4 regions of the Halobacillus sp. ACCC02827 genome follow, and region 1 is predicted to be linked to each of the others. Evidence: riboswitches for the same ligand, from Rfam matches in the RefSeq annotation. Region 1 holds a riboswitch; each other region holds the start of a gene.
The links. Region 1 has a riboswitch for S-adenosylmethionine ahead of msrA (peptide-methionine (S)-S-oxide reductase MsrA). Riboswitches for the same ligand answer to the same signal wherever they lie in the genome.

Region 1 (7,797 bases):
ATTGTCGGCTGATGATCAAGCAGTTCTTGATCACCGGAAATCTTCAGTAATACTTCCTTCGTTCGCTCATATTCCTCCACGATATTCTTGAAGATACGTTCGCCGAGTTTCTGGTCATTTACGAGGGCTGTATATTCTTTTGCTGTCTGAATATCCGCTTTCGTTAACGCCATCTGCAAGTTGTTGATGGTGGAATGGAAGAACGGCCAGTTTTCGTACATTTGCTTTAATGTAGCGAGATTGTTTTCATTTTTCTCCACATAAGAAGCCAATCCTGTACCGGAAGCGTACCAGGCAGGAAGCAGCTGGCGGTTCTGCGTCCAAGCGAATACCCATGGAATAGCCCGCAGATTTTCGAACTTGGAGCTGTCTTTCCGTTTGCTTGGCCGGGAGCCGATATTCAGTTGGCTTACTTCCTGAAGTGGTGTCGCTTCGTTGAAGTAGGTTAAGAAGTCGGAGTCACCGAAAACAAGCGATTGGTATTTCTCAAGCGATACATCCGAGATGTCATCAAGCGCCTGTTCCCAGACTTCTTCCCGGTGATGGCCTTGTTCTGATTCTTTCGAAACGTTCGCAGCTCCCTCGAGCAGAGTAGATGCTGCCTGCTCCAAGCTTCGATAAGCAATATCACGAAGCAGATAGCGGGAGGATAACACTTCTCCTTGTTCGGTAATCTTCACGCTTTCTCCAAGCGTTTCCACAGGCTGGGAAAGCAGGCTTCGGTTAAGTGGCCCGCCGCCCCGGCCGAGGGAGCCGCCGCGTCCGTGGAAGAATTTAAGGCTGACGTCATAGGCATGAGCCATATCATGGATTTCCTGTTGCGCTTTATATAGCTTCCAGTTGGCCGTCAGTGTCCCACCGTCCTTACTGCCATCCGAGTATCCAAGCATGATTTCCTGTTTGTTGCCGCGGATGTTTAAATGCTTACTGTACAGGTCCATTTCAAACAGTGTTTTTAGAATATCTGGTCCCGCGACCAAATCATCCACTGTCTCCAATAATGGGGCAATATTCAAGTTGCTTTCGACGGATCCATCAGCATGAAGGCGGTAAATGCCCGCTTCCTTGGCCAGAACGAGCACCTCCAGGAGATCGCTTGCGGATTCGCTCATACTTATTAGATAAACTTCAATGGATCGTTTTCCGAATTCAAGGTGTGCTTTTCTAATCATATGAAAGACGTTGAGCATTTCCTGGGTCGATTCGGTATAATCCTCGTTCAGAAGCGATATCGGACGCGGATCTTTCAGAACATCCTGTAATGTATTCAGCTTCTCCTGCTCGGAAAGGGCAGCGTAATCGTCAACGATGCCGACTTTACGTAACAGTTCGCTGACAGCCGATTCGTGCTCACCGCTGTGATTCCGGATATCCAAAGTTGCCAGGTGGAAGCCGAACAACTCGACTTGGCGGATAAGCTTTTTCAACTTCTTCAATTCAATGCTTCCAGGTTGGTGTGCCTGAGCGCTTCTCTGAATTTGGTGGAGGTCGTCCAACAGCTCTTCCGCATGCGTATATCCGGTATCAGATTGACCCACCTGCTCCAGCCTTTCCAAAATGATGGCGAACTTTCTTCGATAAATCTCTTTGTCTACCCGCCACTTTTTGCCGGATGGAAGCAGTGCTTCTTCTTTTTCGATCGCCTGTTTAAGCTCGTTGGAAACGTTCACTAGAGCGGAAGACTGACTGAACCGTTTCATCAATTCTATGAGAACGTTTCTGTATTTTTTGAGTACAAGGGTACGCTGCTTCTGTAATGTTTCCCAAGTAATGTCCGGGGTGACGTTCGGATTTCCGTCACGGTCTCCGCCAATCCAGGATCCGAAACGGAGAAAATTCGGTACAGACCATTCTTCGTCCGGGTACTGTTCTTCGAGCCTCGCTTCCAGTTCCTGATGAATTTCCGGAAGGACATCAAACAGCGTCTCGTCAAAATAATAAAGGCCGTTTCTTACTTCATCCATTACTGTTGGTTTTCTTTCTCTGAGCTCGTCCGTCTGCCAAAGGACAGTTACTTCATTCTGAAGACTTTCCTGAAGGCTTTCCCGTTCTCTTTGCGTCAACTGTGGATGGTCAAGTTTCTGAAGGATTGTTGCGATCCGCTTCTGTATCTCAAGAACGGTTCGTTTCGTCGCTTCCGTCGGGTGGGCAGTGATGATCAATTCCAAGGAGAGATGGTGGAGCACATCCTGGATGACATCTTTGGAGAAATTATTGTTCTTCAGGTTAAGTACGGCGCTTTCTAGAGAGAAGGGCTGGACACCATGATCCTCTCTTATCTGATATTCTCGTCTGCGGCGGATCCGGTGATTTTGTTCAGCGATGTTGACGAGGTGGAAATAGATTGAGAATGCGCGGATGACCTGGGCCCGCATCGGTGGTTCGAGGTTTTGAATTTCCTGTTTCAATTGCTGATAAGTGGCAGGGTCCGGGTTACTTCTCAGGTCTTTCGTCCATTGTCGAATCGTTTCCACTTTATTCAATAATTCTTCTCCTCCATGATGGACGAGGACATGCCCGAGCATTTTGCCGAGGGATCTGATGTCGCGTCTTAGAGGGGTTGTATGATCGTTGCTTTTTCTTTTCGTAGTCACATTTTCACCTTCCTGTTGGAAATAATATGGAGTAATGGCTGTGTTTCATAATGTTATCAGAATAATTTGTATAGTCAAACACTTATGCTCGTTACGGACCGTGAGAAAGTTGTCATTTACAGTAGGATAAGACGGAAAATTCCCGGTTTGTTTGTGTTATTTTAGCTTCTCGTTCATCCAGCGTAAAGAGGGATAATTTCCAGAGTTGGAAGCTGGAAGGAGATTCGTTTACACATATAACCAAACGCTTTAAAGTGTTAAAAATTCGCTGTTTATATGTCTATACACTTGGTGGTAAACTGTAATAGTGCATCACTAGACAGAACAAGAGATAGAAGGAGGACATCTGATGTCAGACAGACAAAAGGATCAAGTGGTTGACGAGGCATTAGGGGAAAAATCAGTAGATCGATTAGAGTTCCGCGGGGGAGTCTTTGCTGCGACGATTCCTTTGGTGTTCTTCATCATTTGGGCAATAGTACTAAGCGTTACAGAATTAGTAACGGAGCAGGGATTAGTGCTTGGTATGGTGATCGGGATCGCACTTGGTTTGTTTTTCTGCCGATCGAAATGGGCGGACTATGCTCAAGCATTAATTACAGGTATGGCCCAGCCTGTCGGTATAGTTGCCATCATTGCATGGTTTTGGGCGGGTATGTTTGCAAATATGCTTTCTGCGGGTGGTCTGGTGGATGGCCTTATCTGGTTCGGGTTTCAGACCGGCCTTGAGGGGGGCATGTTCGTCGGAATCACCTTCCTGCTTGCCGGATTATTTGCTACAGCCGTAGGTACAGGTTACGGTACAGTAGCAACGTTTGGTGTGTTGATGTATCCGGCTGGTGTCATTCTGGGAGCAGATCCTGTGCTGCTTCTGGCTGCAATATTGAGTGGAGCGGTATTTGGAGATAACCTGGCTCCGGTTTCTGATACGACGATCGTGTCAGCTACGACACAGGAAGCGGACGTCCCAGGTGTTGTACGGTCAAGATTTAAGTATTCCATAGCAGCTGCAATACCTGCACTTATTTTATTCGTTACATTCGGAGGCGGTGGGGAGACCGGCAGCGAAGCCATCATCTCACAGCTTCAGAATGAAGTATCGCCGAACGGTCTTGTCATGCTGATTCCTTTTGCGCTCGTACTTTACCTGGCGTTGAGCGGTCAGCATTTATTGACTTCTTTATCATGGGGAATTCTAGCATCCGTCGTATTCATCTTTCTATCAGGGACTTCTTTGACAGAAGTGCTTCATATTTATAAAAATGAAGCTGGAGAAGCGGTGGTAGAAGGAGCATTGATCGATGGAATCGGCGGCTACTTCAACATGGCTGTCCTCATCCTGTTCATTTTGGCGGCTGCCTACCTTCTGGAAGTAGCTGGAACGATGGATGTTATCAAGAATTTTTTCCTTCGACTTATCAATAACGTGGTACGCAGAGCAGAGCTGTCGATTTTTGGTATTGTGGCGTTTCTCAATATGTTCATCACCATTAATACAGCGGCAGAAATTGCGGCTGCACCGTTTGTGAGGAAGCTAGGAAAAGAGTTGAACATTCATCCTTACAGACGTGCCAATTTTCTTGATACTGTCACTTCTTCACTCGGGTATATCTTCCCTTGGAGCGGCGGTGTCCTGCTTGCCTGGACGACTGTAAGAGGAGCGGCTGAGCAGTATGACTTCCTTCCTGTTATCGGACCCGGAGAAGTATTCCCGTTCGTATTCCAGGGCTGGGGACTGTTGATTGTCATGCTGATTGCTGCCTGGACAGGCTGGGGTCTTCGCTATACCGGCAAGAACGGAGAAGAAATTAAGCCTGAAGATTACAAAGGTCAAGCATAATACAACCCCCCGGAGTAAAGCTCCGGGGGGGTTAATCATGTATTTAAAGATTGGTTAATTTCTTTGATCTGATCGAGGTGGCGAAGTTCGTGCCAGCCGATAAATTCGACCCATTGTTCCAGGTTCATGTCACCAAGAGCAGGATGTGGAAATGCTCGGTTCTGCAACGTTTCTTTTTCTTTATTATGAATGAGGAATAATGTAGCTTCCCTTGATTTTTTGAGTCCGTCTTCCGCTTCCTTCAGGTTATGAAAAATACCCTTTGGACGAACAGACTCTGGAGCTTCCAATGTGTAAGAGCGGTTGGTTACCTTATGGACTGGTTTTTCCGTCACCTGCTGCTGATCTCCTTGCTTAAGTGATCTGTTCACCTGATGGATGACGAACTGTTCGATTAAGTACAAATGCTCCAATACTTCCATAATAGACCAGCGATTTTCTGCCGGTTTCACCGTATGTTTGGAGGCGGGAATCTCCCTCACATATTCGAGCAGCTGCTCTCTTTTCTCATCTAAACCATACATATATAGCTCTCCTTTTGTGTAATGACATGGTAACCCGAGTCTACCATAACAGTAGTGCTGATACGTAAAGAAAAGGACTTGAGTAAGTTGAAACATTAGCGGGTATGGAAACGTATGACAATCATGAGCTTCTACATTGGCCAATCATTGAAGGAGGAATCAGGATGGGAAATTATTCAATACAGGAATTTATCAGGCAGACGAAGCAGGACGATTCGGAAAACGATTACTTTGAATTGGAAACCCCGAGGATATTGGAAGTTAATTTGATGGACCAGGTGTGGGCGAAAGCCGGGTCTATGATTTCTTATAACGGAGATATTAAATTTGAAAGGGAAGGAATATTGGAGCATGGAGTGGGCCGCCTGTTCAAGAAGGCGATGACTGGAGAGGGAAGCTCTCTTATGAAAGCAACAGGGAGGGGGGCATTATACCTCGCTGATCAAGGTAAGAAGATTACAATCTTTGACTTGGACAATGAGACGCTGACGGTGAACGGCAATGACCTTTTGGCCTTTGAACCGAGCATAAACTGGGACATCAAATTGATGAAAAAAGTAGCCGGTATGGTATCCGGCGGATTGTTTAACGTTACTCTCTCCGGGAGTGGTCGTGTAGCTATTACTTCTCATTATGAACCGCTGACTTTATTAGTGAAGCCCGGTCAGCCTGTTTTGACCGATCCTCATGCAACAGTGGCCTGGTCCGGGCATTTGGAGCCTGCTTTCAAGACAGATGTCAGTTTCAAGACTTTCATCGGCAGAGGGAGCGGGGAATCCATTCAGATGAAATTTGAAGGGGATGGATTTGTTATCGTTCAGCCGTTTGAAGAAGTTTACACAACGAATAGTCAAGGATGATTATCGTCATTCCCGTTGTGGTTCCTGCATAGAATGAAGGGAGAGTCCTTACAAAAAAAAATGAGCTTCCCCCTTTACTTCGTTGGAAAAACGTTGTAGTATGTAAATTAACTTAAATTAAATAATAACGGAAACTTCTTATCCAGAGAGGCGGAGGGACTGGCCCTTTGATGCCCGGCAACCATCGAATCAATTGTACAATTGACGAGAACGGTGCCAATTCCTGTAGAGTATTTATTGCTCTAAGAGATGAGAGGATCGTACGGATATTTACGACCCCCTTTTCTTACTGGATAAGAAAAGGGGTCTTTTTGTTTACTATACCGTAAAGGCTCTCGATAGAAGTTGCGTTAAGGGAAGGGAAAGATGTCAAATGGCAACAGCTATTTTCGGTGCAGGATGTTTTTGGGGAGTAGAGGCGTTTTTTGAGAAATTTGAAGGCGTAACAGCTACAAAGGTCGGCTATATCGGCGGGAAACTGGAGAATCCAACCTACGAACAAGTCAAAACAGGTAAAACGGGGCACGCGGAAGCCGTCAGAATCGAATATGATCCGACAAGAATTACGTATTCCGAATTAATTAACATTTTCTTTGAAGCACATGATCCTACTTCTAAGAACAAGCAGGGAATTGATGTAGGACATCAGTACCGCTCAGCGATTTTCTATTCCGACGCGAGTCAGAAATATATTGCGGAAGAGAAGATTAAAGAGTGGGAGGAGAAGGGGACGTTCAAGCGGGCGATCGTCACGGAAGTGGAAGAAGCGACCTCCTTCTTTGAAGCGGAAGAATACCATCAGAAATATTTGCAGAAAAACGGTTCTGCTGCATGCAGCATCGGATAATAAATGGATCAAGACTCCTGGGGCCCGGGAGTCTTTTTTAGAGGGAAGAGAGGGATGGGGTTTTGTGGTTCAATGACGGCGTACTAATTCTGCTGTGCCTGTTTATGGTTGCCGGAGCATTTGATTATTATTTTCTAAATAACCGCCTTAAAATCGGGGCACGTTTCTATGAAGCGTTTACGATGATGGGTTCGCTCGCCTTATCCATGATTGGGATCATTTCTCTTGCTCCCGTTCTGTCCGAATGGCTGGCGCCCGTAATTTCTCCGGCATTTCAGTGGTTTGGAGCAGATCCTTCCATCTTTGCTTCCATGGTGCTTGCCATAGATATGGGGGCGTACCCTTTGTCGGAGGCGCTGGCGGTCGATGACAGGGCCGCCCTGTTTTCCTGGACGCTCCTCGGAACGATGATGGGACCGACACTCGTGTTTACGATTCCGGTCGCGCTTACGATCATCAAAAAGGAGGACAGTCCTTACTTTGCCAAAGGAGTCCTTGCTGGTATAGCGACCATTCCGCTCGGCTGCCTTGTTGGAGGAGCGTCCGCCGGATTTGAATGGGGGTGGATGTTCAAACAGTTACTCCCTGCCATCTTATTAGCAGTACTTGTCAGCGCAGGTTTATTTCTGTTTCGTAGGCTTACGATTAGAGTGTTCGCTTATTTAGGCAAGGGTATGGAAGCGATCCTGTTGATCGGATTGTTGCTGATTGCCATTGAAACATTGACGGGGCTTGTCCTGATCCCTGGTATGGCTCCTTTTTCTGAAGGGATCATTATCGTAGGTAAGATTACCATTACGCTTGCTGGGGCCTATCCGTTTGTAACCATTCTGAATCACTACTGCCGAAAGTATTTCTCTGCTTGGAGCCGTGTACTGGGCGTGAACGAAACGGCGCTTACCGGACTGCTTGCTTCCTTAGCGCATCATCTGCCTATGTTTGCAATGATGAAGGAGATGAACCCGCGCGGTAAGGTGATCAATTCCGCCTTTGCGGTGAGCGGGGCTTTCGTCATCGGCAGCCATCTCGGTTTCGTTGCCGGGGTTGAACCGGAGATGATCCTGCCGGTTATCATCGGCAAACTTACTGCCGGCATGCTGGCCGTTCTGCTTGCCCTGTTTATAACCAGAAA
Region 2 (7,797 bases), 100 kb from region 1:
AATCCGGATACCGTTTTCAGTTCGATTGATACAAGCGGCCGGTATGCCTATAAGAATCAACCGGCTATCGCGATGTGGAACCTGGCCCGTTTCGCAGAGACATTGATTCCTCTCCTTGACGAAAAGCAGGAAGCAGCAGTCGAAGAGCTCCAGGAGATCCTCAGTGGTTTTGGCTCGCTGTTTAAGGAGCATTGGCTCAATGGAATGCGCTCCAAGCTTGGACTGACTGAGAATCAGCAGCAGGATGAGCCTTTAATTGAGGACCTGCTTGATATTATGGAGAAGAATAAAGCCGATTACACGGAAACGTTCCGCTTATTAACACAGGATAGGATGGAGGAGTCCTCTTTGAGTGACACCACTGCTTTCACGCAGTGGTATAAACAGTGGCAGGCTCGCCTGGACAGCCAGGCAGCATCCAAGACGGAAGCATATGAAACGATGAAGCGGACAAATCCCGCTCTTATTCCGCGTAACCACCTTGTAGAAGAAGCGTTGGCTGCGGCCGTATCGGAAGAGGACTACGGTCCGGTAAAGAAACTCATCCGTCTCCTTTCTGATCCCTACGCTTATTCAGAGGAACAAATCGAATACGCTGTGATCCCTGTCCCGCCCGGACCCTATCAGACCTTTTGTGGGACGTAAATAGGTATCTATTGCAAGAAGCATGTAGTTAATTACATGCTTCTTTTTTTTTACGATGTTTTAACAGACGGTTATTTTTCTATTTACAATCAAACCCTAGTATGGGGGATGGGAAAACAATACATATGGAGGGTTGTACTATGGGTAACAAGCAAGTGCATAAATGGATGATGGCAGCTGCGGTGTCGGCTATGGTTTTTGGTTCGTCCGCCAACTACATAAACGCTGAGGAACAGAAGGTTGAAAAGCCTAAGAATATCATTATGATGATTGGTGACGGAATGGGTACTTCGTATACTACCGCCCATCGGTATATGAAAGATAATCCAGAGACGATGGAAGTCGAAAGTAATCTCTTCGATCCATATCTAGTTGGAATGCATGATGTATCGTCATTGGACAAGTACTACGATGGAGGCGCAGAAGATGAAAAAGAAAGCATTACCGATTCTGCCGCAGCCGGTACGGCTATGTCTTCCGGTGTGAAAACCTATCACGGTGCCATCGGCGTTGACTTGGAGCATAAGGAGACCAAAACGGTGTTGGAGGAAGCAAAGGAGCTTGGTAAATCCACTGGACTTGTAGCGACGGCTCAAATTAACCATGCGACACCGGCTGCTTATGCCGCTCACAACGTTTCCCGGGAAAATTATAATGAAATTGCTGATGATTATTATGATGAAAAAATAAATGGTGAACATAAAGTCGATGTCCTGCTCGGCGGGGGAACAGACTTCTTTGCTCGGGAAGACCGTAATCTGACAGAGGAATTCAAAAAGGATGGATACGATTATGCAACCACAGCTGATGAGCTGGCAGCTGCGGATGGAGACCAACTTCTAGGCCTGTTCGCACCAGTTGGGTTGGATTATGCCATCGACCGGCCTAAAGAACAACCTTCGTTGGCTGAAATGACGACGAAAGCGTTGGATACTTTGGGTAAAAACGACGAAGGGTTTTTCCTGATGGTGGAGGGAAGCCAAGTAGACTGGGCAGGTCATGATAATGATATTGTAGCGGCTATGAGTGAAGTGGAAGACTTTGAAAAGGCTCATAAGAAAGCAATTGAGTTCGCTCAGAAAGATGGGGAAACGCTTGTCATTACGACCGCCGACCATTCTACAGGAGGCATGACAGTAGGGGCAGGTGGTCCTTACAACTGGGATGCAGAACCTGTCAAAGCGGCGAAACATACGCCTGACTATATGGCTCGTCAAATCGTGGAAGATGGAGCAGACGTGGAGAAGACCCTGCAGGATAATATCGGGTTTGATGTGACAGAAGAAGAAATCGCATCTGTTGAGAAAGCGATAGAGTCCGCATCCGGCGATGATCGAGTGACGGAAGTAGACAACAGTATTGAAGCTATCTTCAACGAAAGATCTGGAACTGGATGGACGACGGATGGCCATACAGGAGAAGACATTCCTGTTTATGCCTATGGACCCGGTGCGGATTTGTTCACCGGTCAAATAGATAACACAGATCATGCCAAAAACATTTTCCAGCTCATGGATAAGTCCTCTGAAGCAGAAGAAGGCGGAGAGCTTGCGGATACAAGTGCAGCTTATCCGGCGGGGATAGTGATCGGTGCTGTAATAGCCGGTGCCGGTGGAATCCTGTTGTTTCGCAGACGTCAAATGAATAAAGCATGAATCAAAAAAGCCAGCCTCCCGGGCTGGCTTTTTTGCAGCATCTTAGTAATTTTCCCATGCTTCCTGATACAGCTGTATCAGGTTTGGACGATTGAGACTGTTGACGGGGATATCGAATGTCTTTCCCTTCTCTTCAATGACTTCGTCCGTGTCATTACCAAACTCAAATAGAGAAGGGGCGACTTCCTCATTGAGAAATTTTAAATCAAGTCCACCGAAACCCAACTTGTCAATGGATATAGGCTCTCGGGAGGCCAGAGTGAATCCCCAGTTTCCGAAGCTTGGAACGTCTAGATGATAATTGGCGGTTTCAAGGCCTGTGGCTTGTACCGTTTTGTTAATGGTCCAGTACACTTTGGTCGCAAAAACCGGACTCGTTGATTGGATACTCACTTTCCCGCCTGGTGACAAGTGGTTCCGTACAAGGGAGTAGAACTCCTTCGTGTACAGCTTGTTGAGGCCTTCATCGTTGGGATCCGGCAGATCGCCAAGGATAACATCATAAAGCTCCTTAGAATCGCGCAAGTATTGGAAGGCATCTTCATGAATGACCTGAACACGGCTATCTTTCAAGGAACCTTCATTCAGTCGGAGCAGCTCATGGTTGGTGTTGGCAAGGTCCGTCATGGCAGGGTCGAGGTCGACCAGGGTAATCTGTTCCACGTCTTCATGCTTCAATACTTCCCGGACAGCAAGACCATCGCCTCCACCGAGAATCAGAACCGAGCGCGTTTGATCGGCAAGCGCCATCGGAATGTGGACGAGCGCTTCGTGGTAACGGAACTCGTCACTTTCTGCGAACTGCAGCTGTCCGTTCAAGAACAGCCGTACATCTCCCGGTTCCTTGGTCAAAATGATCTTCTGATACTTTGTTTCTTCTGTGTAAACGATCGGGTCTGCGTAAGATTTCTGCTCAAAGACACTGGCATACTTCTCTCCAAATAAGAATCCCGCGACAAGCAGAAGGAGAATGAGGAAGCCGGCCGCTTGGTGGACTTTGGGCCTGGACATCTCTTCTCGGAACCTTAATGTGATGAACAGAGCGACAATCGCATTGATCATGGCAATGAAAAAGGCAGTATTGATCAGACCGAGCAGAGGACGCAGGACGAGAGCGAATCCTACGGACCCGATCAGACTGCCGGCATAATCAAAAAACAGCACCCTCGCTGTGCTTTTACTTATATCTTCACGGATTTCCTGAACCCTTCGTATCAGGATCGGGAGCTCCAGACCTGTCAGAAACCCGGTTAAAGATATGACGGTGTACAAGTAGATCTGGGCAACGCCGTCATCGAAGTAAGCAGTGAAAAAAAACAATCCAAAGACGGAAAAGCCCCCGACGAGAGCGATCAAGTACTCTGCCTGAACGAAGCGGGTGACGAGCCAGTTCTTTAGTTTTTCACTCAGGGCTGCTCCGATTCCCATGGCCATCATGAACAGCCCGATGGTTATACAGTAATAAAGAACGCTGTCCCCGAATAAGTAGCTGCCTGCAGCACCATAAAGAACTTGGAAGACGATTCCGCAGATTGAAACGATTCCTGATGACAGATAAAGATACTTTTGTGCGTTCACGGTTGGTCCTCCTTTATTCTTCTTATGTAATGCTTCCTGCTACGGCAAAACCGATGAAGATACTGACAGATGCCGCTACAAGGCCGACAGCGATGTTGTTTTTCTTTATTTCCTCTTCCGCTTTGAACGGAGTGATCCACTCGAACAAATAGTAGCCGGCAATCATCAACAGAAAGCCGATGAAGATCCAGATAGAGGCGCTCCAAATACTTAAATTGTGGGCAATAGAAGATTCTGTAATGATACCTAGACCGATCAACTTCCCGGCGAACTGAGAAGCGACAGCGACGTTGCCCTTCAGCAGCTCTTCTTTATCGTTATAAGGGGTGAATTTTTCAAAGATGGCCATACAAATTCCTGCCAGGACAAGCATGACGATCCAATACAGCAAGGTCAATAGAAGGTCATAAACATTCAGTACTTCCGAAATATCGAATTCAAACATGGTTTTTCGCTCCTGTTCTTTTGTTATTTTCCTGCTCCGGGGCCGCCGCCGCGGACACCGGAGGATGTGCTGGATGACTGGCGTACGGATGGACTGCTCCCGGCATTTTTCACATAACTTCCACCGCTGCCGCCGATATACCCTGTATAAAAGAAGCCGCCGCGGTTATCGAGGTCCATAGCATAAACCTCTTCTGCTTCCTCTTCTATGCCGTAGTCCGAAAAGAAATCACTATCATAATTGTTCCGGACGAATTCTTTATCCGATACTTCGATGATGGTATCTTCTTCTTTCTGGGTGTCCTGATAGACCTGCACGAGGTAATCGTCGTAGAGCATTAAATCACGACCGTCTTTGGAGGCTTTATGTACGGCCTCTTCAGAGTCGGTGATGCCGGCTGCCACTTTCTCCGGCTTCTGATCATAAGCGCGGAAGATTTCCGATTTGTTGCCCACATCATCGTATACGATATCCTCCATTGGGTATTGATCCCCGACTGCATCCACTACGTTGGAGCATGCCGTCAAACACAGCAGGCCGAGCAGAATAACCGGGATGGATTTGAGTTTCATACTCTTCATCTCCTGTTTTATTCATTTTCTAGAGGGCGTAGCATTAAGGAATTCAAGCGCCAGTGTGTTTCCTTCATACTGGACTGCCAATGTGGAGGGTAGTCTCCCTGCACCTCGAAGCGATCGGTATATGTCCGGTCTTCATCATCCGTGATGACCCGTTCCAATTCGAAGGAGAAGGTTACCCACACATCATATTGGAAGGTCGCCCATTCCACCCCGTGATCGGTTTCGATGCTGAGCGGGCTCACCGGCTGTTCATCCAAATAAGATTGAAATTGCTTGTTCCGTACGGTGTAATGGACATCTGTGATGTGCTCCGGATCGACTTCTTTGTTCATATAAACGTCACGAAGAGCGGTTTCATAAACCCGTTCATACAAAAAATAGGCATCCAAAGCACCCCAATTTTGATTGTCGATCTCGTTTAACGCAGCTATCGTATGAGTGAGAAAAGCAACTTCAGTAGGCTCATAGTCTTCATCTGTGATGTAGGTATCCATTGATACAGTCAGGTTGTCGGGTTTCTCTGAATCTCCTTCTCCATAGACATCAATTTCTCCCGGCATGAACATACCAATGAGCACGAGCAGTGCGAATATGGAGCCGATGACGATTCCTGATATTTTTAGTATTTTTATGAAGGTTTTCATTGTCTATCACCTCCTCAGAAAGGGAACGGAACGTGAGTGTTAAGGCAATTTCATCCATTTTAACCACTCTCATTATACGTTCCTATGAATCTAGAAACAACAAAATTCGAGGATATTCGGAACATTCAAGTTGCAGCGTAAGAATAAAATTCAGCGTTGACATTTTTTATTTGCGTTGTTAGAGTATTTAAAAAATACATATTTCTTATCCAGAGAGGTGGAGGGACTGGCCCTTTGAAGCCTCAGCAACAGGTCTGAATGCAGACACTGTGCTAATTCCAGCGGGTGTTGAATAACCCTGATAGATAGGAGCTTCCTTTTATTTGTCGGTAAACGCACCCGCTCCAGGGTGCGTTTTTTTATGTATTTTTAGATGAAGAGAAAGTGGAGGGGAAGAGAAAATGGAACAGAACTTCAAAAGAGAAATGAAAACACGCCACCTTGTGATGCTGTCACTCGGTGGAGTCATCGGAACCGGGCTGTTCCTCAGTTCCGGATACACCATCCAGCAGGCAGGACCATTCGGGACGGTGCTTGCCTATTTGATTGGTGCGTTGGTCGTTTACTTAGTGATGCTCTGTCTTGGTGAGTTGTCTGTACATATGCCGGAGACTGGTGCGTTTCACAGTTATGCCGCGAAGTATATCGGTCCGGGAACGGGGTTTACGGTTGCCTGGCTTTACTGGCTCACCTGGACAGTGGCGCTGGGATCGGAATTCACAGCTGCCGGACTGATGATGCAGCGGTGGTTCCCGGATATAAGTGTATGGATATGGAGCGCTTTATTCGCGATTTTGATCTTCGGATTGAATGCATTCACCGTGAAGTTTTTTGCAGAATCAGAGTTTTGGTTTTCTTCTGTCAAAGTCATCGCTATTTTTCTATTTATTCTACTTGGTCTGGCTGGAATTTTCGGTATTGTGCCGCTTGCAGATTCTGAACCAGCTCCGTTCTTTTCTAATTTCACAGAAGCCGGTTTGTTTCCGAATGGGGCTTTCGCCATCTTAATGACGATGCTGGCGGTCAACTTCGCATTCTCCGGTACAGAGTTGATCGGTATTGCGGCGGGAGAAACGGTCGATCCCGCGAAAACAATCCCGAAAGCCATCCGGACGACGCTCGTACGGCTCATTCTTTTCTTTGTAGGAACAATTATTGTGCTTTCCGCGCTGCTTCCGAGTTCGGAAGCCGGAGTCATTGAGAGTCCTTTCGTTGCCGTTTTGGAAAGAGTCGGTGTTCCATTTGCCGCAGATATCATGAACTTTGTCATCATCACGGCTATTTTGTCTGCAGCGAATTCAGGGTTATATGCCTCCTCCCGTATGCTATGGTCTCTCGCGGATCGGAAGACGATCTCTCCGAAATTCGCGAAAATGACGAAGAAAGGCATTCCGCTGAACGCCATCTTATTCAGCATGCTTGGTGGGGGACTGGCTCTGTTGTCCAGCATCATTGCGCCCGATACCGTCTATATCGTGCTGGTATCGATTTCAGGACTTGCAGTCGTTATCGTATGGATGAGCATCAGTCTTGCTCAATTTAATTTCCGGCGGGCTTATGTGAAAGCTGGGAACAAGGTGGAGGACCTGGGATACCGGGCGCCGCTTTATCCATTGGTGCCGATCGCATCGTTCCTGCTCTGTCTTGCCGCCTGCATCGGAATCGCCTTTGATCCGACACAGCGGATCGCCCTGTATTGTGGAATTCCATTCATCATCCTTTGTTATGCAGGGTATTATCTGTCACAATCCAAGAAGAAACGGAGAGTAGAACATGTCGAACAAAATCAACAAGCGCAATCCTATTAAACAACTATTGGAAACAAAAAAAACGATTATTCTCGATGGGGCGTTGGCGACAGAATTGGAGACATACGGCTTCGACCTTGATGATCCACTTTGGTCCGCCCGTGTGCTGCTTGAGAATCCGGATGCTATCCGTAAGGTTCATGCCGATTATTTCCGTAATGGTGCGGATATTGCCATCACCGCTAGTTATCAAGCAACCATTGATGGGTTTAAGCAGCGGGGGATCGACGAAGATAAGGCGCGCACATTAATTAAAGATACCGTTCGCCTGGCACAGGAAGCACGCTCGGATGTCTGGAGGGAAGCGGATGACAGAGCTTATCCTGTCGTTGCAGGTTCGGTTGGCCCTTATGGCGCCTACCTTGCTGACGGCTCAGAATATATCGGGAACTATGGTGTCACGGATGAGCGGCTGAAAGAATTTCACCGTCCCAGAATAGA
Region 3 (7,797 bases), 540 kb from region 1:
CCCAAGTATTATATGAAAATAATCCACGCAAGCTTGCAGCAGCAGAAGGTTTGTTTGAAACGACCCGCTACGCACCGCTTTCGATCGGTGGATATACATCGGCAGCTGAAGAGCGGGTCAAATATGCCATTGAAATACCCGGCGGTCTAAGTTTTCTTGCAGGAGACCGATTTGACACGGAAGTCATGGGATTGAACGAATGGCCGGAAGAATTGTGGCCCCCTTTATACGTCCACATCCTTTTTAATGTCATGGTGGGAATCGGCAGCGTCTTGATATTTGTAGCGATGATCGCCCTTTTCTGGAAGCATGTTCTCAAGCGGGAGTTCCCGAGCTGGCTTCTCGCTTTGTTCGTCGTAAGCGGTCCCCTTGCAATGATTGCAATTGAGAGCGGTTGGTGCTTCAGCTGTATAGGAAGACAACCTTGGACCATTACCGATGTACTCCGGACCGGGGATGCGGCGACAAAATCCAGCAGTGTCGGATTTCTGTTCTATTTATTCATTACGCTCTATATCACCCTGTTGTTCGTCACCGGCTTCGTCCTTCGTTATTATTTCAAGAAGCATCCAGTGACCAAAGATCTGGAACCTTCAGAAACCACTTAGAAAGGAGAGGGATGAGTAATGGAAGCATCTACATTGGCGGTTACTATCTTATGGAGTTTACTATTTGTCTACGCTATGCTGGGTTCCCTCGACTTCGGGGCCGGTTTCTGGGGAATGATTTACAGTAAGAGCAGGCAAACCGGCGCCTCTCAGATTGCCAACCGGTTCTTATCACCGACATGGGAAGTAACCAACGTTTTTCTCGTCATTTTCGTTGTCTCCGTTGTAACCTTCTTCCCATTTGCAACGACGCTCTTAGGAAGTATTCTGCTCGTCCCGGTCGCTCTGGGTATTTTGCTCTTGACCATCCGAACGACGTTCATGGTTTTTCAGCACCATACCGATCGATTTAAGAATACGCTTCGTATCACATCGGGATTCACAGGGTTGATCATTCCTGCGCTGCTCGTCAGTATCCTCCCTATCACATTAGGAGGATTCATCGACTTCGATAATGATTACCCCCGCCTCCATTATGGAGAGCTTCTGTCCCACCCTACTTTATATATGCATATCGCTTTCGGGTTGACGACCGAATTATTCATCTCGGCCGTCTTCTTGATGGATTATGCAAAAGAGGCAGACGATTGGAAGGCGTATCACACGTTCCGGAAGCATGCCATTTGGCTTGGACCGGTCAGTATTGCCGTGGCCATGTTGACCATCGGTACCTTCCCGGAAGAGGCGGCATGGATCGTTGACAATATCCAGGCGAACTGGTTTACGTTCGGATTATCTGTTCTTTTCTTCCTGATCGGCTATACATTTTTGTTCATCCGCCGGAAGAATGGACAGCGTGGACGATCACGACTTGCCGTCCTTGCGATCATCATTCAATACGGCATCGCTATCTATGCCTATGGCAATGCGCACCTCCCCTATCTGATTTATCCTGATTTGACTATAGAAGAAGGATTCACAAATCCGGACATCTTCTATCAGATGCTTGTCGTCTACGGTATTGGATTCGGAATTCTGATTCCTGCTTTCATCCTGTTCTGGCGCTTGTTCCTGAAAGACCGCCGTTACTTGAAACAGGAATAGAAGAGCGGCAGCTTAAGCTGCCGTTCTTTTTTATATCGTTATCCTTAGGACCGTACGGGGTACATAGAGACAAAGAGAGGTGAAACTATGAAGAAGTTGACCAATCAATACTTAGAGGAAGCAATCGAAGACAGCAAACCGTACGCTTCCCATGGAAATGTCAATATGACCATTCCTCATTTCGATGAAACAATCAAAGATCACTTAAGTGTTTCCATCCTCACAACACACGGGGAGTCCTATTCCGCCGGTGGAGACAATCAGCACATTCCTATGCAGAGCACTTCCAAAATCATCGGCCTCATGCTTGCCCTCCAGGATTTCGGGAAAGACCGCGTCTTCCAAACCGTAGGAATGGAACCGATGGGTGATTTCTTCAACTCGATCAGTCAACTGGAATCACATGTGACCCACAAACCGTTTAATCCTATGATCAACGCAGGAGCTATTGCTGTCGCCTCTCTCATTAAGGGGCAGAATACGGAAACCCGCTTCGACCGGTACCTTACTTTCCTTCGCCGCATCACAAGTAATGATCAGCTGGAGATGAGTGAAGAAGTCTACGAAGCAGAAATAGGCAACGGAGCAAGAAACCGATCTCTCGCATACTTTATGCAAAGCAACGGGACACTCGTGACAGATGTAGAAGAAGCACTCGACCTTTACTTCCGAATGAATGCAGTCATGATGTGCTGTACAGACTTCGCGAAGGTAGGACTCTTTCTGGCAAAAGGCGGCGAAGACCCCGCAAGCGGAGAGCGGCTGATCCCACCCCACCATCTTCGGACTGTGAAGGCGATCATGATGACTTCCGGCATGTACAATTCATCCGGCCACTATGCAGTAGAAGCAGGGTTCCCCTGCAAAAGCGGTGTATCCGGCAGCATCATCGGTTCCGTCCCCGGCCGGATGGGAATCGGTGTCGTCGGGCCTGCCATTGATAAGAAGGGGAACAGCACAGCCGGCGGAGCCTTAATCAAAAAATTGTCCAAAGATCTCGGCTTAAATATGTTCGGGGTGGAAAATACAGATGCAGAGGAGGAACATAATGGCGTTTGACTACGATCTTGATTTCGACCATATCAATTTCAAAGAAAACCCGGAAAAGTACCGGGTCGGTAAAGGAGAGCAGGGGGTCCTCCTTGTCGAGCCTTACAAGAGTGAGATCCTGCCGAATTGGCGATTCAAAACACCGGAAATTGCTAAAGAATCTTCCGAGAAGATATATGAGCAATTCCTTGAATATAAGAAAGCAGAAGATATTGTAGGTATGGATATGGCCCGTAAATTCCTCCAGATGGGATACACACGCTCCAGACGATACGCCAATTATAAAGGCGGAAAAAAGTACGGCGATGACGGTAAGGTGAACGAACGGCAGATCGATGAAGAAAAAGCGGAATCGGCACGCATCTTTGAAGAAAAATGGAAGCTGGTGCGTGAAGATGAAGAGTATCTGAAGCAAAAAAAGAGACACCAAGAAAAATACGGATAAAAGTAAAAAATTTCTACAAGGTATATTGTCAAAAGTTTCTGAGTAGTGTAAAGTAGTCAACAACATTTACATTTATACAATTGAATCTCTTATCAAGAGAGGCAGAGGGACTGGCCCTGTGAAGCCTCAGCAACCCCTGGTCTAACCAGAAAGGTGCTAACTCCAGCAAGTTGTCTATTCAACTTGGAAGATAAGAAGAAGAACGGAAACGTCAAAGTCTTCTTATCTAAGAAGGCTTTTTTTATTTATATACAAGATTACTAGAAATGAGGAATGTTCACATGTGTCCGCACACTGATACTAAATTCGTCCAAACTGGAAACCAGAAAGAAGAGCCCACAGGCGCGATAAATCCCCCTGTTTATTTCTCTACCGCATACCGTCATCCCGGCTTAGGGGAATCCACAGGCTTCGATTATACCCGGACAGGAAACCCGACCAGGCAGGCTCTGGAGAAGTCCATTGCTGATATCGAAGGCGGCGAAGCCGGGTTCGCCTTCAGTTCCGGAATGGCTGCCATCCAAACGGCCCTTTCTCTATTTAAGCAAGGGGACGAAATTATCGTTTCAGAAGATCTATACGGCGGGACATACCGACTCTTCGAGCATATGAAAGAACGCTACGGCCTGAATTTCCACTACTGTGACAGCAAAGAGCTGGATAATTTGACTGCTTACATCAACGATCAGACCAAAGCGATTTACATTGAAACACCGACAAATCCACTAATGCATACGACAGATATCCGAGAGGTATCTAAACTGGCAAAAGCACACGACCTGCTTTTGCTTGTCGATAACACGCTCTATACTCCCGTCCTGCAAAAACCGCTGGAAGAAGGGGCGGATGTCGTCATCCACAGCGCAACCAAATATCTAGCGGGTCACAACGACGTACTTGCAGGTATTCTTGTCAGTAAAGGAAAACAGGTCAATGAAACGCTGGAGTTCCATCAGAATACATCCGGCGCCGTCCTTTCCCCACTTGATTCGTGGCTGCTTATGCGCGGAATGAAGACCCTTCCGCTGCGAATGAGGCAGCATGAAACAAACGCGAAAGCTGTTGTGGATTATTTAAAAGAGCATCCGGCGGTAACAGACGTCTTCTATCCGGGGCGAGGCGGAATGATTTCTTTCCGTCTGCAGCATGAGCAGTGGATCGACCCGTTTCTGCGCAGCCTGAACTTGATATGTTTTGCAGAAAGTCTCGGGGGGGTTGAAAGCTTTATTACGTATCCGGCTACACAAACGCATGCGGATATACCGGAAGAAATCCGCACGGGATACGGAGTATGCAACCGTCTGCTTCGGTTCTCTGTAGGAATTGAGCACATCGATGATTTACTGGAAGATTTGGAACAGACCTTGAGCAGCTTACTGAAGGAGGAGATTGTACAATGACCGACCATTCCATTCAAACCCGTCTACTGCACAGCGATTATAAATTTGATCCGCAGACAGGTGCCGTCAGTGTTCCAATTAACCAAGCATCCACGTTCCACCAGCAGGATTTCGATCAACCGGGCGACTATGATTACAGTCGTTCCGGCAATCCGACACGAAAAGCCTTGGAAGACACGATCGCCGGGCTGGAGAGCGGCACCAACGGCTTCGCCTTCGCATCCGGCATGGCCGCTATTTCCACCTCTTTCATGCTTTTATCGCAAGGGGATCACATCGTCATTACAGAAGATGTGTACGGGGGTACGTTCCGCATGGTCACCAACGTGCTCGATCGATTTGGGATCGATCACACATTTGTCGATATGACAGACTTGGATGCAGTGGCACGAGCCATCCAACCGAACACGAAGGTTCTTTATATTGAGACACCATCCAATCCCACCTTAAAGATCACTGATATACAGGCGGTAACGAAGCTCGCAAAAGCCAATGAATGTTGGACGTTTGTAGACAACACCTTCATGACACCGGCCCTCCAGCGGCCGTTAGAATTAGGTGCCGATCTTGTCCTTCACAGCGCTACAAAATTTATTGCAGGCCACAGTGACGTCGTAGCTGGTCTCGCTGTTACCGGCTGCCCTGAAATTGCTGAACGTTTAGGATTTTTGCAGAATTCATTCGGATCGATCTTGGGCGCACACGATTGTTGGCTCGTGCTTCGCGGCCTTAAGACGCTGCACACACGACTCACCCAGTCTTCCCGCTCGGCGGAACTAATTGCAGAGCAGCTGCAGAAGCATCCGTTGATTGAAGAAGTGTACTATCCAGGGTTCTCCTGTCATCCGGGCAGTTCCACCCACTCCTACCAAGCGGATGGTGCGGGAGCGGTACTTTCTTTTCGATTAAGAGATGAAGATGCGGTCCGACAATTCACCAAAGCGGTACAAATCCCTGTCTTTGCGGTGAGCCTCGGAGCAGTAGAATCAATTCTCTCCTATCCTGCACGCATGTCTCATGCTGCCATGCCGAAAGCAGAACGGGAAAAGCGCGGCATCACCGATGGACTGCTCCGCCTATCCGTCGGATTGGAAAACCCGGAAGAGCTGCTGGCTGATTTCTATCAAGCACTCAAACAGATTCAACCATATGCATTTACTACGAATGGGAGGCCGAGCCATGAACTTACGTGAAGCATTACAGAACAAAACATTGATCGGTGATGGTGCTATGGGCACCCTCCTCTACTCCTATGGTATTGATCGCTGCTTCGAAGAACTGAACCTCTCTCATTCTGAAGAAGTTCTAAACGTTCACCGCGCCTATGTGAATGCCGGTGCAGATGTTATTCAGACAAATACCTATGGAGCAAACTATATTAAACTGACACGCTACGGGCTGCAGGAACAAGTAAAAGAGATTAACACTGCTGCCGTACGACTTGCAAAACAAGCGGCTCATGAAGGAACCTATGTGGTCGGAACGATCGGCGGCATACGTGGTGTCCAGAAGCAGAGCTTCAGCCTGGAAGAAATCAAACGCAGCTTCCGCGAACAGCTTTATTGTTTATTGTTTGAAGAAGTGGACGGCCTTCTCCTGGAGACGTATTACGACTTGGAAGAGTTGAAGGCAGTGCTGGAGATTGCACGAAAAGAAACCGATCTGCCTATTATTGCGCAGGTGTCCATGCATGAAGCCGGCGTTCTCCAAGAAGGCACCTCCTTATCCGACGCCCTTCAGCAATTAGAACAGCAGGGAGCTGACATTATCGGGGTGAACTGCCGCCTCGGTCCTTATCACATGATTCAATCTTTGGAAGACGTTCCCCTTCCCGATAAGGCCGTCCTGTCCGCCTACCCGAACGCTAGTCTCCCTGCTTTCCAGGATGGAAGATTGGTCTATGCGACCGATCCGAATTACTTTGAGAAAAGCGCAAAGTCCCTCTACCAACAAGGAGCCCGTTTGATCGGAGGGTGCTGCGGAACAACCCCTGAACATATCGAGGCGATTGCAGCTGCAGTAAAAGGGAAAGAGCCGATTCGAAAGAAGGAAGTTCCTGTTAAACAAGGGCACGGTGTATCCTTGTCCTCACCGGAAAAGAACTTGGAGCATTTACATGAACGCGCCAAAAGAGGAAGGTCCATCATTGTCGAGCTCGATCCTCCTAAGAAACTGAACACGGATAAGTTCCTTGAAGGAGCAAAAGCGCTTCAGGATGCGGGTGTTGACTCCATTACGCTTGCTGACAATTCCCTTGCATCACCGAGGATCAGCAATGACACGATGGCATCGATTATCAAAACCAAGTACGGCGTTGATCCGCTCGTCCATATCGCCTGCCGGGATCGGAACCTGATCGGCCTCCAGTCCCACTTAATGGGTCTGCATACGCTCGGCATTCAGCAGTTGCTTGCTGTGACAGGCGATCCTACGAAAATCGGCGATTTCCCTGGTGCAACATCGGTCTATGATTTATCGTCCTTCGACTTGATCCATTACATCAAGCAGCTCAACAAAGGGATCTCCTTTTCTGGTAAGTCTCTTGGAGAACGTACTTCCTTCTCTGTCGCTGCAGCCTTCAACCCGAACGTACGGAACTTGAACAGGGCAGTCGGAAGAATGGAAAAGAAAATGAAATACGGTGCAGACTACTTCATCAGCCAGCCTGTATTCAATCATAAGCAGATCGTAGAAGTTTATGAAGCAACGAAACATATTGAAGCTCCCATCTACATCGGTATCATGCCGTTAACAAGCGCCCGGAATGCCGAATTCCTTCATAATGAAGTGCCTGGAATTCAGCTTTCTCCTGAAATTCTTGCGAGAATGGAACAAGCAGGAACCGACAAAACACAAGCTCAGGCCGAAGGCATCAGCATTGCAAAATCATTAATAGACACCGCTATGGATTTGTTTAACGGCATTTATTTAATTACTCCATTTCTGCGCTACGAAATGACTGTAGAATTAACGAATTACATTAAAGAAAAGACCGCACAACGGGAAAGGAAGGTCACTGATGGCATCCACTTGGTTTGAACAACAGTTGGAGAAACGCATCCTGATTCTTGATGGAGCCATGGGCACAATGATTCAAGATGCTGATTTATCCGCAGAAGACTTTGGCGGAGAGGCCTACGAGGGCTGCAATGAATACTTGAATTTGACGTACCCTGATCTGTTGGAGAAGATTCACACCCAATACTTGGAGGCTGGTGCCGATATCATCGAGACGAACACTTTCGGAGCG
Region 4 (7,797 bases), 130 kb from region 1:
GAAGCAGGACGCTTTCTATAGAAGGTTAAGAAAAGAAAGAGACATATTGATGGAAGATGGGAATCCTGTCGGCGGCAGGTGGTCGTTTGACCAGGATAATCGGAAGCCTGCGGATGAAGATACGGATTTTGTGAAACCAAGGACCTTTCGTACGGATGACATCACGAAACAGGTGATAAAGGAAGTGGAACGGGATTTTGGTGATAACCCCGGGAATCTCGATGCATTTCCATGGCCGGTGACGCGTAAGGAGGCGTTGAAGAAGCTGAATCAATTCATCGATGAGCGGCTCCCGACATTCGGAACGTATCAGGATGCCATGCTGGTGGATGATCCGTTCATGTCCCATTCACTGCTTTCTTCTTCTATTAATATAGGGTTTCTGAATCCTGAGGAAGTAATTGAAAAGGCAGAAGCTGCCTATGCTGCAGGGGAAGCACCGCTGAACGCCGTGGAGGGCTTCATCCGCCAGATACTAGGATGGCGGGAATATATGCGTGCTGTGTATGTGAAGAAAATGCCCGGCTACGCTTCTGTAAACGAACTCGGTCACGAGGCTGAACTACCGGCATTTTTTTATACAGGAAAGCCGAAAATGAAATGCATGGAACAAGCGATCCGTCCTGTGATCGATGTAGGTTACGGCCATCATATCCAGCGGTTGATGATCATCGGGAATTTCTCCAATTTGTTCGGTATCTCTCCGCAGGCGGTATCGGATTGGTTCAATGAAATGTATGTCGATGCCTATGACTGGGTTGTCCTTCCGAATGTGCTCGGCATGGCTCTTTATGCTGATGGAGGATTGCTGTCGACGAAGCCGTATGTTTCTTCAGGGTCTTACATTAAGAAAATGAGTAATTACTGTAAGCATTGCGAGTTTAACGTCAAGCATCAAACAGAAGATGATGCCTGTCCGTTCAACGCGATGTATTGGGATTTCCTGGACAGGCATGCCGATAAGCTGCAGGATAATCCAAGAATGAAATTGATCTACAGTCAATGGCAGAAGCGGGAGGAAGAGAAGAAAAAAGAAATTAAGAAGAAAGCAGCGTCCCTTAAGCAGCAGCTGACGAAAGGGACACTTGAGGCATAACCAAACGGCACACCGATGGAAGGTGTGCCGTTTGGTTTCTTCTATATTATTGGTGAATGGTTGTCTTTTGCTGCTCGCGTATGTTTTGAGCAGCTTGCTGCATGTGATGAAGGGAAGCAAGTGTTTCCTTGATCCCGCGTGTCTTTAATCCGCAGTCGGGATTGATCCAGAACTGGCGTGGATCGAGCACTTTCAGAGCACGACGGATGCTTTGTTCCATTTCTTCCACACTTGGAATCCGCGGGCTGTGAATGTCGTAAACGCCGAGTCCGATACCTTTATCGTATGCGAACGTTTCGAAAGCTTCAATCAGTTCCCCATGGCTGCGGGCAGTTTCAATGGAAATGACGTCCGCATCCAGTTTGTCAATCGTGGCAATGATTCTGCCGAATTCCGAATAACACATGTGCGTATGGATTTGCGTTTCATCTGCCGCTGCAGCGGTCGCAAGTAAAAAGGCGCGGACAGATTGGTCAAGGTACGTCGCTTGTTTATTGGATTTCAGCGGCAGCCCCTCACGTAGTGCCGGCTCGTCTACTTGAATCATTCCAATGCCTGCGTCTTCTAAAGCACGGATTTCCTTTTGGAGAGCAAGAGCAATTTGTTCCGTAACCTCTGCAAAAGGGATATCCTCCCGCACGAATGACCAATTCAGGATGGTAATCGGCCCAGTCAGCATCCCTTTGACCGGTTTGTTGGTCAATGACTGTGCATAAGCGCTCTCTTTCACCGTCATAGGAGCCGGTAGAGATACATCTCCGAATATAATGGGAGGCTTCACACAGCGGGAGCCGTAGGACTGCACCCAGGCGTATTCCGTAAAGGCGAAACCGTTCAGCTTCTCACCGAAATATTCTACCATGTCATTCCGCTCGAATTCGCCGTGAACAAGGACGTCGAGGCCGACCTCTTCCTGGTTGGCGATCCATTCGGCCGTCCTTTCCTTTACGAATGCATCGTATGTTTCTTCGCTCCATGCACCTTTTCGGAAGTTGGCGCGGGCCTTTCTGATTTCTGTCGTCTGGGGCAGGCTGCCGATCGTCGTTGTCGGGAGCAGAGGCAGAGCGAACTTTTCCTCCTGTACCTTCTTTCGATTGGAAAATTCGGAGGCACGGGACGGATGTTTGTCTTTCCAACGTTTTACTTCCTGCTGTACGTTCTCGTTCGAGCGGCCTTCGGAATCCGCAAAGGACCTCCAGTTCCGGGAATGTTTCTCCACCTCCGGCAGGATGATTGCTTTTCCTTGATTGACGCCCTTCGTCAGAAGAACCGTTTCTTCCAGTTTCTGATCAGCGAAGGCAAGGACCTGTTTCAGGTCAGATGCCAGCTTCGTTTCCGATTCGGTCGTCACCGGCACGTGAAGCAGGCTGGTGGAAGGCTGGAGAATCAAGCGGTCTTCCGGCACGATCTTTCTGACAGCATCCGTGATCTGCCATGTGTGTTTCCAATCGTTTCGCCAGATGTTTCGGCCGTTAATCACTCCCGCCGCCAATACTTTATCGTTCGGAAAGCCGTGTTCAGCGAGCTGGGACAGGGTTTGGCCATTATCATCCACGAAATCAAGGCCGATGCCATCTACAGGAAGTTGAATGACGGAATCATAAGCTTCCACCGCTTCAAAGTATGTTTGAAGCAAAAGCTTGATGCCGCTCACTTCTTTAGAAATGGTCTCATAAACCGATTGAACGAAGCGGAGGTCTTCTTCCGATAAGTCAGTAACAAGAATCGGCTCATCGATTTGAACCCAAGCTGCTCCTTCTGCGGCCAATTCTTGAAGCACTTGTATGTAGAGCGGTACCAGTGTCTGCAGCACTTGTTCGAACGGCTGCTTATCAAAACCCTTGGCAAGCTTCAAGTAGGTCACAGGCCCTAGCAGCACCGGTTTTCCATCAATGCCGAGCTGCTCCTTCGCCTCTTTATAATAGCGGAGAGGCCTGTTCTCCAGAAGCACCGGTTTTGTATCCTTTTCAATTTCCGGGACGATATAGTGATAGTTGGTATTAAACCATTTTGTCATGGAGGAGGCTACCGCTGATTCTGTGCCACGGGCGATGTTGAAATACGTTTCCAGTGAAGTAGGTTCCGTATCCTGAAAACGCTTGGGAATGATCCCGAACATGATGGATGTATCCAGAACGTGGTCGTAATAGCTGAAGTCACCGACCGGAATCAAATCGAGCCCTGCTTCTTTTTGTTTCTTCCAATCCTTGTGTCGGAGGGCAGTCAGTTCTTCCACAAGCTCCTGTTCTGTCGTATCTTTCTTCCAATAGCGCTCCAGAGCTTTCTTCCATTCCCGTTTCTCCCCGATACGCGGGTACCCAATTGCTGAACTTCGTGCTTGTTTCATTTCCCATTCCTCCTGCAGTTGTTTTTCAATCCAATAAAAAAATCTCTCTTACCTACAAAGAGAGACGACGGAGTGACATGGGAAGGATACGTCGAAAAAAGGGTAGACGAATCCCGTTGTCAACACCTGCCTATTCCTCGTAGGACCTAGTGCGGGTTCCAGAGGCAGGTCTCCTGACTTATGATCACGGCGGGCTGCGCCTTCCCATCGACTATGATAGTGGCTGCTGCAGCTCCGCTCCCAATTACAGTGGCGGGACCGTGCCGGATTTTCACCGGTCTTCCCTTTTAAGCCGGGGGACACCCCGGCACCTGTGGAACAGATTATTCAGTTGAATAATAAAAAAAGAACCTCTTGTATGAGAGGTTCTGATTGTACGGACCTCTCTTATCTTTCAGAGCATCTGCTCTGCTGGAATTAGCACCACAATCATATCGATCGGTTGCCGGGTTTCGTAGGGCCAGTCCCTCCACCACTCTGAATAAGAGATTGCTATTGGATTGATTACAAGCATACTAGCATGAGAAAAATAGGGTGTCAATCCGCTCTTCTACAATTTTTTCTAGAAAAAGGATAGAGAGGGGCGAGTATCAACGGGTGAAAAAAATCTATCGAAAAGGTAGAATGTAGGGTATTACTACTCGGGAGCTGGTTATTTTGTTGCGTGTCGTCTGGTTCAAGCGGGACCTTCGTCTCCATGATCATGCACCATTATATAATGCGGTACAGTCGGGAGACATGGTGCTTCCGCTTTACGTTGCAGAACCTTCCATCTGGCAGGGGCAGGAGCTGTCTGCCCGCCATTATCAGTTTGTGAAAGAGAGCCTCCATGATCTGCAGAAGGAGTTAAAGCAGAGAGGCGGTCGGTTATTCGTCGCTGTCGGGGAGATGGAAACAGTGCTGGAAGAGATATACGAGACATATGGTCCGTTTTCTCTGCATGCGCATGAAGAAAATGGAACACCGGTCACGTTTTCAAGGGATCAGAGAGTAAGGTCGTGGATGAAGCAAAAGGGGTTAACCATGAAAGAAGATCAACCATTCGGAGTCTTCCGTGGCTTGAACTCAAGGGACGGATTTTCTGAGCGCTGGGAACAGTTCATGAAGCATCCGGTCTTTCCTGTACCGGAAAAAATCCCGTGCGTCCCGGAAAAGGAATCCGTGTTGACGTTGAATCTGGACCAATTGGACTCGCTGTATGTCGGAGGTTCGACGCTTGATAAAGGACAGAAGGGAGGAGTGGAAGAAGCACATCGGACGTTGGACAGCTTTTTGAAGGTACGCTTCCATTCCTATTCTTATCACATATCGAAACCACTGAAATCAGCACGATCTGGAAGTCGTCTGTCTCCATATCTTGCCTGGGGAAACATATCCCTCCGCTTCGTTGTCCAGCAGACTTGGATGAAGATCAGGGCATGCAGCGATGCCGGAGAAAGAAAGCAGCTGGAGAATTTCTTGTCCCGTCTTTACTGGCACTGCCATTTCATCCAGCGTTTGGAGGATGAGCCCGCAATCGCGGAAGAGTCGATGAATCCTGCTTTTGATCAAGTGTACGAGGAATGGAATGAAGAAGCATTCCGCCGCTGGTATCAAGGAAGTACCGGATTCCCGATGATCGATGCCGCCATGCGTGCCCTTCATGAGACTGGCTGGATCAATTTTCGTTCCCGGGCGATGGTCGTTTCCTTTGCCTGTCATACATTAAGACTGGATTGGCGAAAACCGGCCCGTGCACTGGCGGGGTTGTTCCTCGATTATGAACCGGGAATCCATTACAGCCAAATGCAGATGCAGGCTGGTACGACAGGTTTCCATACCATCCGAGTCTATAATCCTGTCAAACAGGGACTCGACCACGACCCGGGCGGGGCTTTTATCCGGACTTATATTCCGGAGCTTCGCGGCATTCCTGCGTCTTTCATTCACGAGCCATGGAAGCTTCCTTCGTTTGCCTCCTTGGAATATCCGGCTCCCATGATCGATATCCAAGCAGCAACGAAGAAAGCACGGGATACCTTATGGGCTGTGAAGGAGTCGCAAACAGCTGAAGACGAGGCTGGCAAACAGCTTAGGAAACATGGATCTCGCAAGGGTGTAAGGAAAAGAGAGACGGTGGATTCGGAGCAGCTTTCCTTTGATTTATTCTAAGCGGCCTTTTAAGAAAGCGGCCGCTTTTTTGTTCAAAAATTTTCCTAAGGAAGCTTTTCAACGGTGGGAATTACTGCTACAATTAACGAAGTTAATTAAGAATGATTATCATTATAGATGTTGGAAGTTGGAGGTAGTCAAAGTGAAAGCAACGAAGTTTTGGTTAGTTACTATTTTTTGTATCGCCGGTTTTGTTCTTGCTGGATGCGGCGCTGAATCCGCAAATCAGGAAGATCAAGGAGATTCGAAGGAAGACACAAGAACGATTGAACATCAGCTGGGAAAGACGGAGATAGAAGGAACTCCAGAGCGTGTAGTTGCTCTCGAATTTTCCTTCGTCGACAGCTTATGGGAGCTTGGTATGACACCGGTTGGAATCGCTCATGAGAACGATGACGATGTGGAAGGTTTGCTTGGTGAGAAAATCGACTATACATCTGTCGGAACTAGACAGCAGCCAAGTTTGGAAGTGATCGCTTCGCTGCAGCCGGACTTGATTATCGCCGATGAGAATCGTCACTCCGCGATATACGATCAGCTGCAGGAAATTGCACCGACGATTGTGTTAAAGAGCAGGAACTCTACATATGAAGAGAATCTGGAATCGTTCTCAACAATCGGTAAAGCTGTAGGCAAAGAGAAGGAAGCAGAGGAACGTCTCGAGGAGCATAAGAAGACGATTGAGAGCTATAAATCAGAAGTCGATCCGGACGAAGACAGGGAAATTATGCTCGGCGTCTTCCGTTCTGATTCTTTGAGTGCGCACGGGGCGGAATCCTTTGACGGCCAGCTCTTGAGTCAGGTCGGTATTCCGAACGCCATCAAAGATGCCAAGGAACCGACAGTGAAAATCACCCTGGAACAGATGGTGGAATGGGATCCGGATGTCATCTTCCTGGTGGAAGCAGATGAAGCGCTTCTGGAAGAGTGGAAGCAGAACCCGCTATGGAACAACATTACGGCCGTGAAGAACGGAGAAATCTACGAAGTCGATCGTGCTTTATGGACGCGCTATCGAGGCTTAAAGTCAGCGGAACGGATTGTAGATGAAGCGACGGAAATCCTGTATGACAAATAGGCAGCGGGAGGAAAGCCAGATGTTGTGTCTGGCTTTTTTCTTTGTATAGATTGGAGGAATGGAAGATGGAAGGTATCCATGACCGCCCGTCCGGAAAGAGAGTCAGCCTGACGGTGGGGCTATTGCTTGTCCTTTTGATTGGAGGAGTAGCGCTCAGTTTATTCACTGGACTTACGAAAATTGATGCCGGAACCATAATAAAGCAATGGTGGCAGGGGGAGGAAACGAAAGAGCTGCTCGTTTTCCAGACGCTCAGGTTTCCGAGAGCGGTACTCAGCGTCGTGCTCGGAGCGAATCTGGCTGTAGCAGGTGTCATTATGCAGGCGATTACGAGAAATCCGCTGGCATCTCCACAAGTGTTCGGTGTAAACGCCGGAGCATCGCTTGTCGTTGTGGCCTCCATCGTTTTCCTTCCGTCGATCGGAAGCACAAACCTCGTTTATTTTGCCTTCGCAGGTGCCTTGTTCGGAGGTTTCGTCGTCTTTTCCTTTTCTTCTTCCCGGGGGATGACCAATGTCAAGATTGCTCTTGTAGGTATGGCTGTTCACCTGCTGTTCTCTTCCATGACAAAAGGGTTGATTATTTTCAATGAAGAGATATCCGATGTACTCTCCTGGCTGTCCGGTTCCATCAGCGGAGCATCCTGGGGAGACGTCCGCGTGATCCTGCCATGGTCGATCATCGGTCTTGTCGCAGCGTTTCTTCTGTCACGCTCCCTGTCGATCTTTCAACTTGGAGAAGAAGTGGCAATCGGGCTGGGACAAGGAATGAAGCGGATTAGAATCACAGCGAGTATCGCCGTCATCCTGCTCGCAGGATCTGCGGTAGCGGTGGCGGGCGCAATCGGATTCATCGGACTGATGGTTCCCCACATTACCAGGAAGCTGGTTGGCGAGGACCATCGGATTTTAATACCGGTTTCCGCGCTTGCCGGAGCGGTGCTGCTTTTGTATGCGGATGTCGTCTCACGGTACGTCGCGTATCCTTATGAATCACCTGTAGGGATTGTAACAGCGCTGATCGGAACTCCGTTCTTCCTGTATCTCGCAAGAAACAACGCCGGGAAAGGAGAGGAACAATGAACAGGAAACAACAAAGAAGTCGGGATTATAAGTCGAAGGCGAT

Region 2: another riboswitch for S-adenosylmethionine. It lies ahead of mmuP (S-methylmethionine permease); the one in region 1 lies ahead of msrA (peptide-methionine (S)-S-oxide reductase MsrA).
Region 3: another riboswitch for S-adenosylmethionine. It lies ahead of QRD89_RS01350 (methionine biosynthesis PLP-dependent protein); the one in region 1 lies ahead of msrA (peptide-methionine (S)-S-oxide reductase MsrA).
Region 4: another riboswitch for S-adenosylmethionine. It lies ahead of metE (5-methyltetrahydropteroyltriglutamate--homocysteine S-methyltransferase); the one in region 1 lies ahead of msrA (peptide-methionine (S)-S-oxide reductase MsrA).

What each region holds. Positions count from the first base shown of each region.
Region 1 is NZ_CP128168.1:775,870-783,666, forward strand. Features, by position in the region: gene ppc (phosphoenolpyruvate carboxylase) at 1-2,594, opposite strand, end outside; gene QRD89_RS03905 (Na+/H+ antiporter NhaC family protein) at 2,944-4,434, shown strand; gene QRD89_RS03910 (DinB family protein) at 4,470-4,958, opposite strand; gene QRD89_RS03915 (AIM24 family protein) at 5,123-5,818, shown strand; SAM riboswitch class I at 5,954-6,074, shown strand; gene msrA (peptide-methionine (S)-S-oxide reductase MsrA) at 6,192-6,665, shown strand; gene eutH (ethanolamine utilization protein EutH) at 6,728-7,797, shown strand, end outside.
Region 2 is NZ_CP128168.1:675,178-682,974, forward strand. Features, by position in the region: gene QRD89_RS03415 (protein adenylyltransferase SelO) at 1-645, shown strand, start outside; gene QRD89_RS03420 (alkaline phosphatase) at 786-2,300, shown strand; gene QRD89_RS03425 (polyamine aminopropyltransferase) at 2,343-3,878, opposite strand; gene QRD89_RS03430 (DUF350 domain-containing protein) at 3,901-4,323, opposite strand; gene QRD89_RS03435 (DUF4247 domain-containing protein) at 4,347-4,895, opposite strand; gene QRD89_RS03440 (hypothetical protein) at 4,913-5,548, opposite strand; SAM riboswitch class I at 5,751-5,860, shown strand; gene mmuP (S-methylmethionine permease) at 5,950-7,356, shown strand; gene mmuM (homocysteine S-methyltransferase) at 7,322-7,797, shown strand, end outside.
Region 3 is NZ_CP128168.1:237,642-245,438, reverse strand. Features, by position in the region: gene QRD89_RS01370 (cytochrome ubiquinol oxidase subunit I) at 1-608, shown strand, start outside; gene QRD89_RS01365 (cytochrome d ubiquinol oxidase subunit II) at 627-1,652, shown strand; gene glsA (glutaminase A) at 1,740-2,711, shown strand; gene QRD89_RS01355 (DUF4385 domain-containing protein) at 2,701-3,147, shown strand; SAM riboswitch class I at 3,234-3,344, shown strand; gene QRD89_RS01350 (methionine biosynthesis PLP-dependent protein) at 3,429-4,547, shown strand; gene metC (cystathionine beta-lyase) at 4,544-5,740, shown strand; gene QRD89_RS01340 (bifunctional homocysteine S-methyltransferase/methylenetetrahydrofolate reductase) at 5,727-7,586, shown strand; gene metH (methionine synthase) at 7,567-7,797, shown strand, end outside.
Region 4 is NZ_CP128168.1:641,745-649,541, forward strand. Features, by position in the region: gene QRD89_RS03285 (cryptochrome/photolyase family protein) at 1-1,096, shown strand, start outside; gene metE (5-methyltetrahydropteroyltriglutamate--homocysteine S-methyltransferase) at 1,143-3,443, opposite strand; cobalamin riboswitch at 3,590-3,773, opposite strand; SAM riboswitch class I at 3,828-3,931, opposite strand; gene QRD89_RS03295 (FAD-binding domain-containing protein) at 4,101-5,594, shown strand; gene QRD89_RS03300 (ABC transporter substrate-binding protein) at 5,737-6,672, shown strand; gene QRD89_RS03305 (FecCD family ABC transporter permease) at 6,738-7,754, shown strand; gene QRD89_RS03310 (FecCD family ABC transporter permease) at 7,751-7,797, shown strand, end outside.